DNA from 2 places in the Aeromicrobium fastidiosum genome. Region 1 is predicted to be linked to the other one. Evidence: riboswitches for the same ligand, from Rfam matches in the RefSeq annotation. Region 1 holds a riboswitch; the other holds the start of a gene.

Evidence for each region. Region 1 has a riboswitch for thiamine pyrophosphate ahead of JOF40_RS04175 (ECF transporter S component). Riboswitches for the same ligand answer to the same signal wherever they lie in the genome.
Region 2: it holds a riboswitch for thiamine pyrophosphate, as region 1 does, so the genes downstream of both, thiM (hydroxyethylthiazole kinase) here and JOF40_RS04175 (ECF transporter S component) in region 1, are expected to answer to the same signal.

What each region holds. Positions count from the first base shown of each region.
Region 1 is NZ_JAGIOG010000001.1:843,328-850,476, forward strand. It holds gene JOF40_RS04150 (SDR family oxidoreductase) at 25-837, opposite strand; gene JOF40_RS04155 (acyl-CoA dehydrogenase family protein) at 828-2,042, opposite strand; gene JOF40_RS04160 (MaoC family dehydratase) at 2,044-2,502, opposite strand; gene JOF40_RS04165 (energy-coupling factor transporter transmembrane component T family protein) at 2,723-3,418, opposite strand; gene JOF40_RS04170 (ATP-binding cassette domain-containing protein) at 3,415-4,806, opposite strand; gene JOF40_RS04175 (ECF transporter S component) at 4,826-5,458, opposite strand; TPP riboswitch at 5,448-5,558, opposite strand; gene JOF40_RS04180 (hypothetical protein) at 5,597-5,869, opposite strand; gene JOF40_RS04185 (DUF4916 domain-containing protein) at 6,031-6,576, shown strand; gene JOF40_RS04190 (MFS transporter) at 6,706-7,149, shown strand, end outside.
Region 2 is NZ_JAGIOG010000001.1:2,599,207-2,606,355, forward strand. It holds gene JOF40_RS12875 (acetolactate synthase large subunit) at 1-1,777, shown strand, start outside; gene ilvN (acetolactate synthase small subunit) at 1,860-2,393, shown strand; gene ilvC (ketol-acid reductoisomerase) at 2,440-3,465, shown strand; TPP riboswitch at 3,619-3,714, shown strand; gene thiM (hydroxyethylthiazole kinase) at 3,704-4,507, shown strand; gene thiE (thiamine phosphate synthase) at 4,504-5,145, shown strand; gene thiD (bifunctional hydroxymethylpyrimidine kinase/phosphomethylpyrimidine kinase) at 5,142-5,939, shown strand; gene JOF40_RS12905 (TenA family protein) at 5,936-6,592, shown strand; gene JOF40_RS12910 (amidohydrolase family protein) at 6,670-7,149, shown strand, end outside.

The DNA.
Region 1 (7,149 bases):
CAGAACGTCAGGCCCAGCGGGGTGTCAGGACTCGAGCGAGGTCCGGAAGCGCTGCATGCCTGACACCCAGCGATCCGTGTCGGCGGCCTTGCGGGCGTACATCGTGCCGACCTCGGGGTGCGGCAGGGCGAAGAACGTCCCGGCCTCGAGCGCCTCGAGCAGGACGTCGGCGACGTCGAGCGGCGTGACCGTCGCGCCTGCCCCGACGACCGAGCGCATCGCGAGCCGCGCCGTCTCGTCGGTACTGGTCTCACCCTCGGTGAGCATGTCGGTGCGCACGCCCATGGGGCACAGGCAGCAGACCTGCACGCCCCGGTCGCCGTACGTCGCGGCGAGCCACTCCGCGAAGCCGACCGCGGCGTGCTTGGTGACCGAGTAGGTCGGCGATCCGAGCTGGGTCAGCAGTCCGGCCGCGGACGCCGTGCTGACGAAGCACCCCGTTCCGCGCTCGAGCCATCCCGGCACGAGGGCCTGTGCGGCGCGCACCTGGCCCATCACGTTGACGTCCCACGCGAGCGACCAGTCGGCATCGGCGACGTCGAGCCCGAAGCCCCTGAAGACGCCGGCGTTGGCGACGTAGAGGTCGACGTCGCCCGGGGCCGCCTCGATGAGCGCAGCGACGTGGTCGACATCAGCCGCGTCGCCCGCGACGTGCGCGACCCGGCCTGAGTGCTCGGACTCGAGGCGGGACGCCGTGGCGTCGAGGCGGGACGCGTCGAGGTCGCCGAGCACAACGGAGGCGCCGCGCTCGAGCAGCCGCTGCGCGATGCCCTCGCCGATGCCGCTCGCGGCACCCGTCACGACCGCGACGGTGCCACTGCCGGGCGTCAGGCCCACTTCTTGATCTCCGCCCTGGCCAGGGCGTTCTTGTGCACCTCGTCGGGGCCGTCGGCGAAGCGCAGCGTGCGCATGCCGGCGAACCACTCGGCGAGCGGGAAGTCCTGGCTCAGCCCGCCGGCACCGTGCACCTGGATGGCCTTGTCGAGGATCCACTCGACGGTCTGCGGCGTCGCGATCTTGATGGCCTGGATCTCGGTGTGGGCGGCCTTGTTGCCCGCGACGTCCATGAGCCACGCGGCCTTGAGCACCAGAAGGCGCAGCTGCTCGACCTTGACCCGCGACTCGGCGATCCAGTCGCGCACGACGCCCTGCTCGGCGATCGGCTTGCCGAAGGCGACCCGCTCGGACGCGCGCTTGCTCATCATCTCGATGGCGCGCTCGGCGATGCCGAGGGAGCGCATGCAGTGGTGGATACGACCTGGCCCGAGGCGCGCCTGGGCGATCGCGAAGCCCTCTCCCTCGCCGCCGATGATGTTGCTGGCCGGCACGCGGACGTCCGTGAACCGCAGCTCGGCGTGACCGCCGTGGTCGCGGTCGTGGTAGCCGAACACGCGCATGCCGCGGATGATCTCGAAGCCGGGGGTGCCGCGCTCGACCAGGATCATCGACTGCTGGCGGTGCCGCGAGGCCTCGGGATCGGTCTTGCCCATCACGATGAAGATCTTGCAGTCGGGGTTCATGGCGCCGGTGATCCACCACTTGCGGCCGTTGATGACGTACTCGTCACCGTCGCGGACGATGCTGAGCTCGACGTTGGTGGCGTCCGACGACGCGACCTGCGGCTCGGTCATCGCGAAGGCCGAGCGGATGTCGCCGGCCAGGAGCGGCTCGAGCCACGTCTTCTTCTGCTCGTCGGTGCCGAACATGCTCAGCACCTCCATGTTGCCGGTGTCGGGCGCGGCGCAGTTGAAGGCCGCCGGCGCGAGCTGGATGCTGCGACCCGTGAGCTCGGCGATCGGGGCGTACTGCAGGTTGGTCAGGCCCGCACCGTGGTCGGACGGGTCGAAGAAGTTCCAGAGGCCCTGGGCCTTGGCCTTGGCGCGGATCTCCATGACGATCGGCGGGAACGACCAGCTGTCGTCGGCAACGGCCTGCTCGACCTGCTCCTTGAACACGGCCTCGGCGGGGTACACCTCGGCCTCCATGAAGGCCGTGACCTTCGCCAGCAGCTCGTTGGTCTTGTCATCGTGTCCGAAGTGCATCTCAGGCTCCGGCCATGACGTAGACGACCTCGGCGATGAGCACGGGCTTGTCGGCACCCTCGCGCTCGACGACGAAGCTCACGATGCCCTGCGTGCCGATGGGGATGTCGTTGGTCGACACGAGCGTCGCGGTCGCCCGCAGACGCGAGCCGACGGGGACGGGGGCCGGGAAGCGGACCTTGTTGGCCCCGTAGTTCATGCCGAAGGCGAGGCCGCCGATCGAGTAGATCTGCTCGGCGAACACCGGCAGCAGCGACAGGGTCAGGTAGCCGTGCGCGATCGTCCCGCCGAAGGGGCCGGTGGCGGCGCGCTCGGGGTCGACGTGGATCCACTGGTGGTCGCCCGTGGCATCGGCGAAGGTGTTGATCTGCTCCTGGGTGACGGTGACCCACTCGCTGGTGCCGAGCTCCTCACCGGCGGCTGCCTTGAAGTCGTCGAGACTGTCGAACACGCGGGTCATGCGGGACCTCCCAGATCGAAGCACAGGTAAGCGCTTGCTTAGTTCGCACCCTAACCGCTCGACGGGCCGCACGCCAGAGCCCGCGGGCGGGACCGATCTTTCGGCGTTCAGGGTGTCCCGGCACCGCAAACGTCGAAAGATCCGTCCCGGGGCCGACTGATCTTTCGGCGTTCATGCCGCCCCAGCACCAGAAACATCGAAAGATCCGTCCCCGGCGGGGTCAGACCAAGCGGACGACGACCGGGACGGCACCGAGCGCGACCGCCACGACGATTGCGACGACATCGCCGCGCGCCCAGGGTGCGGGCAACGCCCACGTGCGCGCCTGGGCGGTGGCGAAGCCACGGGCGTCCATCGCGATCGAGGCCGCCGTCGCCCCGCGCATCGCGTGCACCAGCAGCGCGAACGACATGTTGGCGGCGTGCCGGCCGTTGGCGACGGGACTGCGTCCGGGCCCGAAGCCCCGCACGCGCCGCACCCGCTCCAGCTGCTGCCAGGCGAGGCCGAACCCCGTGAACTTCTGCAGCGCCGCAGCGAGCGCCGCGATCAGGCGGGCAGGCAGGCGCAGCGTCTGCGCGAGGTAGTCGGCCAGCCGCGACGGGTCGACGTAGCCGGCCACGACCGAGCCCGGCCACGCCAGCACGACGATCCGCAGACCTGCCGTCGCGGCGACGTCGAGGTCGCGCCCGCCGACCCGCCATGTCGAGTAGACGATCGTGAGGGCGGCGATCGACGTGAAGGCGAGGCACACGAGCGGATAGCGCCAGCCCGGCAGCAGCACAGCCGCGACCAGCACGTACGCACCGAGTGCCGTCAGCGCGACCGGCAGGCTGTCGATCCACAACGATCCCAGCAGGGAGAACAGCCCCACCGACAGCTGGGCCAGCGGGTTGACCCGCAGCACGGCGGTCCTCACGCCAGCGCTCCCGACCGCATGCGGTGGTCGACGTCGAGGTCGAGGTCGGCGTCGTGGGTCGACACACCGACCGTCGCTCCCGCCGCGCGCGACGACACGATCCAGCCGGCGACCGCGGACCACGTCGCAGGGTCCTGGCCGACCGTCGGCTCGTCGAGCAGGACGACCGCCGGCCGGTGCGCGAGCGCTGCCGCCAGCGCCAGCCGCCGCTGCTCGCCGCCCGACAGCCGGTACGGGTTGGACGCCGCGTAGCGCTCCAGGCCGAAGACCTCGAGCACCGCCGCGGCGTCGACCGTGCGACCGACGCGGGCGGCGGTGAGCTCGATCTCGGCCAGCACCGTCGTGGTGAGGAAGCCGTGCTCGGGGTTCTGCGGCACCCAGCCCACGATCGACGCGAGCTCGACGGATCGGCGGCGTCGCAGCTCAGGCGTCACGATGCCGTTCTTGGGTTTCAGCAGTCCGCCGAGCACCGCGAGCGCGGTCGACTTGCCCGCCCCGCTGGGACCGGTGAAACCCGTGACCCGGCCCGGGGCAAGACCTGCCGTCAGCCCGGTCAGCGCCTGCGAGCGCTGCGTGCCCCGGAGCGTCCTCATGACGAGCTCGACCGACACATCGGTGGCCGTGACCGCGATCGGCTCAGCACCCGGACGCACCAGCTCGGTCGGGACGTCGAGGGGTGCAGGGGTGGGCAGGCCCGGCATCCACACCCCTGCCGGCCACGGACCGGCGAGGAAGGCGCCGACGGTGCCGTCACTGACGACGACGCCACCCACACCGAGCACCACGACGCGGTCGACGTGCGGCAGCCACGGCTCGATGCGGTGCTCGACGACGACCAGGGTGCGGTCGCCCGCCGCCGCCAGGATCGCCTCGCGGACACTCGTCGCGGTGTCGGCGTCGAGCATCGAGGTCGGCTCGTCGAGCAGCAGGACGTCCGGCCGCATCGCCAGCACCCCGGCCAGCGCGAGCCTCTGCTGCTCGCCGCCGGAGAGTGCGGCCGTGAAGTGGTCGCGACCGTAGGTCAGACCGACCGCCGCGAGACACTCGTCGACGCGCCGCCAGATCTCGTCCCGCGGCATTCCCGCGTTCTCGGGACCGAACGCCACATCGCGTCCCATGCGCTCGGCCACGACGGTGTCCGCCGGGTTCTGCAGGAGCAGGCCCAGGCGGCCGTCGACCTCGATCGAGCCGTCGAGGTCACCGGCGATGGTCGAGCCCAGGGCACCGGCGAGAACGTGCAGGATCGTCGACTTGCCGGCCCCGCTCGGCCCGACCAGCAGCACCCGCTCGCCGGGCTCGACCTCGAGGTCGAGCCCGGCGATCACCGGGAGCCGTCGCCCGATCGGTCGCCACGTGACGTCGCGGAGGCGGATGCCGCCCCGACCCATGACGTCCACGGCCCGCTGTCTAGACCTCGACGGTCTGTTCGCGTCCGACCGGGAACGCGTCGAGCACACCGGCCCGGGCCAGCGCCTTGACGAGCGCGAAGCCACCCACCCCGGCGATCACGGCTCCCGACAGCATGAAGAAGCCGAGGTGCGCGAGCTTGGCGCCCATGGAGTAGTCGGGGATGTAGGCGCTCCACTCGTAGAACGACTCCAGCGCTCCGGCCAGGGCACCGGCGAGGACGGCGACGACGACTCCCCAGCGCCGGAACGACAGGCGCGAGGCGAAGAACGCCAAGAAGATCAGCTCGGCACCGAGGCCCTGCCAGAAGCCTGAGGCGAAGACGCTGAAGCCCCACTGCGTGCCGCCGATGATGAAGACCGAGACGGTCGCGGCGATGAACTCGGTCGCGAACGCCGCGCCGGGCTTGCGGACGATCAGGCCGCCGACGACGCCGGCCGACAGCCACACCCCGCCGAGCAGTGCCGAGCTGGGTGGATAGGAGAAGACCGCGAGCCCGCTGAGCGGCTCGTACAGCTTGCCCCAGCCCCAGAAGATGACGCCGAAGGCGACACCCAGGGTCGTGATGGTGACCAGGTCGATCGTGCGATATCGCACGTCGAACCCCGTCGTGGACGTGGTGGCAGAACTCATCGTGACTCCCTTCGCCGGTACTAACCGGTGCAGGTTCAAGGGTCTGCGGCGGATCCGCACTCTCAGCGCCCTCTGCGGTGGCGCTCCCCTGTCGTGTGCCGACGAGTCTACCCATCCACCTGCCGTCGGCGTGACGGGTCAGAGCCGATCGGCGCCCGTCATGGCCGCGCCGGCGTCGCGGACCAGCCGGCCGGCATTGACGCCGAGCAGATCGGCGCAGCCCAGCGTCACACCGGCGCACAGCTGCGACACGATGAGCAGCGCCAGCTCGTTGGAGGTCGACGAGACCAGCTCCTCGAGGGGGCGGAGGGCGGCGACGAGCGCGTCCTTCTCCAACGACACCAGGATCGCGACAGCCTCGACCGCCAGGGAAACGGCAGTGAGGGGAGCGCCGTCTGCAGTCTTCGTCACGGAGCACAAGGTAACTGCTGGTTACGCCATCTGACCAGCGGTTACGCAAGCTCGGCATGTGTCGTACGCCTCGTCCACGCGTCACGACCCGACGTCGCATCCGTTCGCGCCCCGCCGTGGCACACCGCCCGGCATGTGCCCTCATGGGACAGAATGTGGCCATGTCCGTGCGCACCCCTGACCCGAATCCCGGCTGGCTCCCCGAGTTCGCGCTCGACGAGACGCGCGCGCGGGTGCCCATCCTGTACGTCGAGGCCGTCCCCGTGCGGATCGACGCCCACGGCACCGTCGAGCACATCGGCGTCCTGCTGCGCGGTTCGGCCACGACAGGCGCGATGACCCGCACCCTGGTGTCGGGCCGCGTGCTGCACGGCGAGTCGGTGCGCGACGCGCTGCTGCGCAACCTCGAGAAGGACCTCGGACCCACGGCCTTCCCGCAGCTGCCGACGTCGATCGTCCCGTTCACGGTCGCGGAGTACTTCCCGTTCCCGGGCGTCACCCCGTTGCACGACCCACGCCAGCACGCCGTGGCCCTGGCCTACGTCGTCGCCGTCACGGGCGAGTGCAACCCGCGCCAGGACGCCCTCGAGCTCACCTGGCTCACACCCCAGGAGGCCGCGCACCCCGACGTGCTGGCCGACATGGAGGGCGGACGCGGGTCGCTGCTGAAGCAGGCCCTCGCCCACGTGGGTGCCCTCGACCACTGACGCCCGCCCTGCTGACCCGCGAGGGCGGTGCGCTGGCGTCCACCTCGGTCGCCGCCGTGGACGCCAGCGCACCGCCCTCGCGGACAGGAGTAGTCTGAATCCTGAGACGATTCGTATCAGGATGTGGACATGACCTCCGAGACCCGCACGCCCGACAAGTGGCTGATGCTCGGTGTCTCGATGCTCGGCCAGGTCGCCGGCACGATCTTCGTCAACGGCGCACCGTTCCTGATCACCTTCCTGCGCGACGACCGCGGACTGTCGCTGCGCGAGGCCGGCGTCATCGTCGCTGCGCCGTTCGTCGGCATCACCGTCTCGCTCGTCGTCTGGGGCCTCGTGGTCGACCGCATCGGCGAGCGCGCGTCGATGACGATCGGACTCGCCGTCGTCACGGCCGGTGCGGTCGGAGCGGCGTTCTCGACCTCGCTGACGGCGCTGGCGCTGTGGTTCCTGCTCGGGGGCATCGGTGCCGGCAGCACCAACTCCGCCAGCGGACGAGTCGTGGTCGGTTGGTTCCCCGCCCACCGCCGCGGCACCGCGATGGGCATCCGGCAGACGGCCCTGCCGCTCGGC
Region 2 (7,149 bases), 1.8 Mb from region 1:
GACAGAGCAGATCTCCGAGCAGCTGACCGGGGCGCAGAGCCTCGTGCGGGCGCTGGAGCATGCCGGCGTGGACACGATCTTCGGCATCCCGGGCGGCGCGATCCTCCCGGCCTACGACCCCTTGTTCGACTCCGAGCAGATCCGCCACATCCTGGTGCGGCACGAGCAGGGTGCCGGCCACGCCGCACAGGGCTACGCGATGGTCACCGGACGGGTCGGCGTGTGCATGGCGACCTCCGGCCCGGGTGCCACCAACCTCGTCACCGCGATCGCCGACGCCTTCATGGACTCGGTCCCGATCGTCGCCATCACGGGCCAGGTCGCGACGCACCTGATCGGCACGGACGGCTTCCAGGAGGCCGACATCCGCGGCATCACGATGCCGATCACCAAGCACAGCTACCTCGTGACCGACGCCGCCGACATCCCGCGCGTCATCGCCGAGGCGTTCCACATCGCCGGCACGGGGCGTCCCGGCCCGGTGCTGGTCGACATCGCCAAGGACGCGCTGCAGGCGTCCACGACCTTCGACTGGCCGACCGAGCTGGCGCTGCCGGGCTACCGTCCGACGACGCGTCCGCACGGCAAGCAGGTGCGCGAGGCCGCGCGGCTCATCGCCGCCGCCGAGCGTCCCGTGCTGTACGTCGGCGGAGGCGTCATCAAGGCCGAGGCGGCCGCTGAGCTCAAGATGCTCGCCGAGCTGACGCAGATCCCCGTCGTCACGACGCTCATGGCCCGTGGTGCGTTCCCCGACTCGCACGAGCTGCACCTGGGCATGCCGGGCATGCACGGAACCGTCGCAGCCGTGACGGCCCTGCAGCGCAGCGACCTGCTGATCTCGTTGGGTGCGCGGTTCGACGACCGCGTCACCGGCAAGCTGTCGACCTTCGCGCCGCTGGCCAAGATCATCCACGCCGACATCGACCCTGCCGAGATCTCCAAGAACCGCACCGCCGACGTCCCGATCGTGGGCGACTGCCGCGAGGTCATCGCCGAGCTCATCGGCACGCTGCGCAAGCAGGCCGACGACGACGGCGTCGAGGGCGACTACGCCGCGTGGCGCGAGCAGGTGCTGGGCATCAAGGCCAGGTTCCCGGTCGGCTACGACAAGCCCGCCGAGGGCCTGGCACCGCAGACCGTCATCGAGCGCCTCAGCGCGATCGCGGGTCCCGAGGCCACCTACGTGGCCGGTGTCGGCCAGCACCAGATGTGGGCCGCGCACTACGTCGACTACGAGCGTCCCCGCCAGTGGCTCAACTCCGGTGGCGCGGGCACGATGGGCTACTCCGTCCCGGCCGCCATGGGTGCCCAGGTGGGTCTGCCCGGCTCGGTCGTGTGGGCCATCGACGGTGACGGCTGCTTCCAGATGACCAACCAGGAGCTCGCGACGTGCGCGCTCGAGGGCATCCCGATCAAGGTCGCGGTCATCAACAACTCCTCGCTCGGCATGGTCCGCCAGTGGCAGACCCTGCTGTACGAGGGCCGCTACTCCAACACCGACCTCAACACGGGCCCGGAGTCGATCGGCGCACGCCGCATCCCCGACTTCGTCAAGCTCGCCGACGCCTACGGCTGCGTCGGGCTGCGCTGCGACAACGAGGCCGATCTCGACGCGACGATCGAGAAGGCCATGGCGATCACCGACCGCCCGGTCGTGATCGACTTCGTGGTCGAGCGCGACGCCATGGTGTGGCCCATGGTCCACGGCGGCGCCAGCAACGACGACATCCAGATCGCGCGCGACCTGGCCCCCAACTGGGACGACGAGGACATCTAGTGAATGAGCGCCAGCGAATGAACCATGTCAGGCATGCAGTCCCGGCTGCGTACCGTGCCCTTCCCACGCAGGGGGGACTGCGATGACGACGCAGCACACTCTCTCCGTCCTGGTCGAGAACACCCCCGGTGTCCTCGCCCGCGTGTCGAGCCTGTTCATGCGCCGCGGCTTCAACATCGAGTCGCTCGCCGTGGGTCCGACCGAGATCCCAGAGATCTCGCGCATGACGATCGTCGTCAACGTCGACGAGCTGCCCCTCGAGCAGGTCACCAAGCAGCTCAACAAGCTCGTCAACGTGCTCAAGATCGTCGAGCTCGACTCGTCCAGCGCGGTCGAGCGCGAGCTGATGCTGATCAAGGTCAAGACCGACCCGCAGACCCGCGGACAGGTGCTCGAGACCGTCAATCTGTTCAGGGCTAAGGTGGTCGACGTGGCCACCGATGCCGTGACCATCGAGGCGACGGGCGACGCCGGCAAGCTCACGGCGATGCTCAACGTCCTCGAGCCCTTCGGCATCCGCGAGATCGCCCAGTCGGGACGTGTGGCCATCGGCCGCGGACCCCGATCGATCACCGACCGCACGCTGCGCACCGTCCCCGGCACGCAGGCCAGCTGACCACCCCCGAACCCCTTCATCACGCCTTCCAAGGAGACCTGAACCCGTGGCTGAACTCTTTTACGACGACGACGCAGACCTGAGCATCATCCAGGGCCGCAACGTGGCTGTCATCGGATACGGAAGCCAGGGTCACGCTCACGCGCTCAACCTGCGCGACTCCGGTGTCGACGTGCGCGTCGGACTGCCCGCCAACTCCAAGAGCCGCGCCAAGGCCGAGGCCGAGGGCCTGCGGGTCCGCGACGTCGCCGAGGCCGTGGAGGAGGCCGACGTCATCGTGATCCTCGCGCCCGACCAGGTGCAGCGTCACGTCTACGCCGAGCACATCGAGCCCAACCTGGTCGACGGCGACGCTCTCGTCTTCGGTCACGGCTTCAACGTCCGCTTCGGCTACATCGCGCCGCCCAAGGGCGTCGACGTCGTGCTCGTCGCGCCGAAGGCCCCGGGCCACACAGTCCGTCGCGAGTTCGTCGACGGCCGCGGCATCCCCGACATCATCGCGGTCGAGCAGGACGCCAGCGGCAAGGCGTGGGACCTCGCGCTGTCGTACGCCAAGGCCATCGGCGGCACCCGCGCCGGCGTCATCAAGACGACGTTCACCGAGGAGACCGAGACCGATCTGTTCGGCGAGCAGGCCGTGCTGTGCGGCGGCATGTCGCACCTGGTCCAGGCCGGCTTCGAGACGCTGACCGAGGCGGGCTACCAGCCCGAGATCGCCTACTTCGAGGTGCTGCACGAGCTCAAGCTCATCGTCGACCTCATGTGGGAGGGCGGCATCGCCAAGCAGCGCTGGAGCATCTCCGACACCGCCGAGTACGGCGACTACGTCTCGGGACCGCGCATCATCGACGGCTCGGTCAAGGAGCGCATGCAGAGCGTCCTCGCCGAGATCCAGGACGGCACGTTCGCCAAGCGCTTCATCGACGACCAGGACGCCGGCGCGCCGGAGTTCCTGCGCCTGCGCGAGGAGGAGGCCGGACACCCCATCGAGAAGACCGGCAAGATCCTGCGCTCGCACTTCTCCTGGAAGCAGCAGGACGCCGACTACATCGACGGCCAGGCCGCCCGCTAGTCACCACCACCCCGCTCGCGAGTCACCCAGTACCCCTCGGCGAGTCACTCGTTCACACCTCGTGTGTGAGCGAGTGGCTCGCCGTTGGTGATTCAGCGACTCGCGAGCGTGAGGGGGCGCTCTGGGCGGCGGAGCGGGATGTGTATCGTCGGCGTCATACAGCCGGGGTGCCCCACGAGGGGCTGAGATGAGACCCGACGAACCTGATCCGGTTAGCACCGGCGCTAGGGAGCCTGTCATGAGTAGCACTGTCACGTCCGCGACCCCGTCGATCGTCGCGGCGGTCCGCGCGCAGTCACCGTTGGTGCAGTACCTGACCAACTACGTCTCGATGGACGTCGCCGCCAACGTCCTCAACGCCGTCGGGGCGTCGCCGGCGATGGTGCACGACCCGCACGAGTCGGGGGAGTTCGCGCGCATCGCCTCGGCCGTCGGCGTCAACATCGGCACGCCGTCACCGAGCTGGGTCGACGGGATGATCGAGGCGGCCCGGGCCGCGCACGAAGTGGGCACGCCCTGGGTGCTCGACCCCGTGGCGGTCGGGGCGACGGCCTACCGGCGCGAGATCGTCGCACAGCTGCTGGAGCACCGGCCGACGGTCGTGCGCGGCAACGCCAGCGAGATCCTCGCGATCGCCACGTCGCAGACCGGGGGCCGCGGCGTCGACAGCGACGCCGCCTCGTCGGACGCCGTCGACGCGGCGAGGGGTCTCGCCCGTGACCTGGCGACCGTCGTCGTGGTCACCGGGGTGGAGGACGTCGTCACCGACGGCTCCCGCACCGCGGTCGTGCACGGAGGCCACGCCTGGATGCCGATGGTCACCGCGCTCGGGTGCTCGGCCACGGCGCTGGTCGCGGCGTGCTGCGCCGTCGAGCCCGACGCCCTCGAGGCCTCGGTCGCGGCGATGGTGATGCTCGCGGTCGCGGGCGAGCGGGCCGGCGAGCGCTCGGCGGGGCCGGGATCGTTCCGGGTCGCGCTCCTCGACGAGCTGGCGGCGCTCGACGACGTCCGCGTGGCCTCGGCCCGGGTCGTCCGGTCGTGACCATCGACCTGCGCCTGTACCTCGTCACCGACCCCGGAACGGAGCGGCTCGACGACGTCGTGGCCGCGGCTGTCAGCGGGGGAGCGACCTGCGTGCAGGTGCGTGACAAGCACGCCACGACACGAGCCCTGACCGATCGGGCGCGGGCCCTGCGGGCGACGCTGCCGGCTCATGTGGCCGTCATCGTCGACGACGACGTCGAGGCCGCGCGGGCCGTCGACGGCGTGCACGTCGGCACCGGCGACGTCCCGCCCAGCGTCGCGCGGGCCACGCTCGGACCGGATGCCGTCATCGGCTGGTCGATCAACCACCTCGACCAGCTGGGCGACGACACGCAGCTGGCGGCGTGCGACTACGTCGCGGTCAGCCCCGTGTGGGCGACGGTGACCAAGCCCGATGCGACCGAGCCGTTCGGGCTGGCGGGCGTCCGGGCCGTGGCGGACCTGCTCGCGCGGCGGCTCCCGCTGGTGGCGATCGGCGGCATCGACCTCGACAGGACGGCCGACGTCGTCCGCGCCGGTGCCGACGGGGTGGCGGTCGTGAGCGCGATCTGCGGCGCGGCCGATCCGCGGTCTGCGGCGGAGCACCTGCGCCGCGTGGTCGACGCCGCACTCGCGGAGACGGCGGCGGTGCGATGACCCGCACGGGAGTCATGCTGACCATCGCGGGATCGGACCCCTCGGGCGGTGCCGGCATCCAGGCCGATCTCAAGACGGCAGCCGCACTGGGCGTCTACGGTGCCACGGTCGTCACGGCCCTGACGGCGCAGAACACGCTGGGCGTCACCGGGGTGCACGCCGTGCCGGCGGCCTTCGTCAGGCAGCAGTACGAGGCCGTCGTCACGGACCTCGACGTGCGCGCCGTCAAGATCGGCATGCTCGGCTCGGTCGAGGTCGTCCGGGCCGTCGCGGCGATGCTGCGGGAGCGCCCTGTGCCCGCGGTCGTGCTCGACCCCGTCATGGTCGCGACGTCCGGCGACCGGCTCGTGCCCGAGGACGCCGCCGCCGCGATCCGTGAGCTGCTCGTGCCGCTGGCGTCGCTCGTGACGCCCAACGTGCCCGAGGCCGAGGTGCTGACGGGGCTCGGCATCGACTCGCCGGACGACCTCGAGGCGGCCGCGCGGGCTCTGCTCGCACTCGGCCCCGGCGCGGTGCTGGCCAAGGGCGGGCATCTCGACGGTGACCGGTGTGTCGACGTGCTGGTCTCGGCGAGTGGCGTCCGCCGTCTCGAGTCGCCCCGGGTGCGCACCCGCAACACCCATGGCACGGGCTGCACCCTCTCGTCGGCGATCGCCGCGTACCTCGTGCGTGGGGACGACCTGCCCGACGCGGTGACGTCGGCCAAGGACTACCTGACGCGGGCGCTGGTCGCCGGTGCCGGGCTCGAGCTGGGGCGCGGCAGCGGGCCCGTCGACCACCGGGTGCACGGATGACCGCCGTCTCGCAGGAGTGCTGGCAGTCGGTCGGCGACTGGTTCGACGCGATCTGCCGGCACGGGTTCGTCATGGGGCTGGCCGACGGATCGCTGCCCGAGGACGTCTTCGCCCGCTACCTGGTCGACGACGCCCACTACCTCGACCGCTACGCGCGGGTGCTGTCGACGCTGGCGGCACGGGCCCCGGACGTCGCCGGGGTCGAGCTGCTGGCCGGATCCGCGGTGGGGGCCGTCGCCGCGGAGCGTGAGCTGCACCGGGCCTACCTGGTCCCTCGTGGCCTCGATCCCGACACGGCGGCCGTGCCCGAGGCGTCACCGACGTGCGTCGCCTACACCGGCTCGCTCGAGGCCGCCGCGCACGCGGCGCCGTTCGACGTCGCGCTGGCTGCGGTGCTGCCGTGCTTCCGCGTGTACGCCGAGGTCGGACGGCACGTCATGGCGCGCCGTGCGCCGGGCGACCATCCGTTCGGGGCATGGATCGACGCCTACGCGGCGCCGGAGTTCGACGAGGCGGTCGGCCGCGCCGAGGCCTACCTCGATGCCGTCGCGACTGATCGCACCGCGGTCCTGCACGCCTACCGTCGCTCGACCCGCTTCGAGTGGATGTTCTGGGACAGCGCCTGGCGCGGCGAGGCCTGGCCGGTCGCGTAACACGCGGACACAGCCACTTCACGGGCCTTTGTTCCGGGCGTGACCAACCCGAAACATCCGGGGCGCTGACTGGATGCATGACGTTGACCGGATGCTTGACCAAGAGCGTGTTCGACAGCCACCGTCACATCGGCGCGCTGCCTGCGTACCCGTTCTACGGCGGCCCCGCGATCCGCGCCGACGTCACCGCCAAGGAGACCGTCGAGGGCTTCTTCGCCGACCTCGACCGCGAGGGCACCGAACGCGCGCTCGTGCTGCCCAACTACGGCGTGCCGGTGCCCGATGCGGCCTTCGACCTCAACCCGTTGGCGGTCGAGGCAGCACAGAAGGACGACCGCGTCAGCTGCGGCCTCTGGGTCTCGCCCAAGGCATCCGACGCCGCGCGCAACGACGAGGCGCTGAAGCTCGTGGGGGAGTCGGGCGTCAAGGCGCTCAAGACGAGCTTCCTGCTCGGCGGTCACCCCACAGACCCCGACTGCGCCGACGAGATCGACAAGATCTTCACGACCGCCGCGCAGAACGACCTGGTCGTGCACGTGCACACCTCGCCGGGCGCC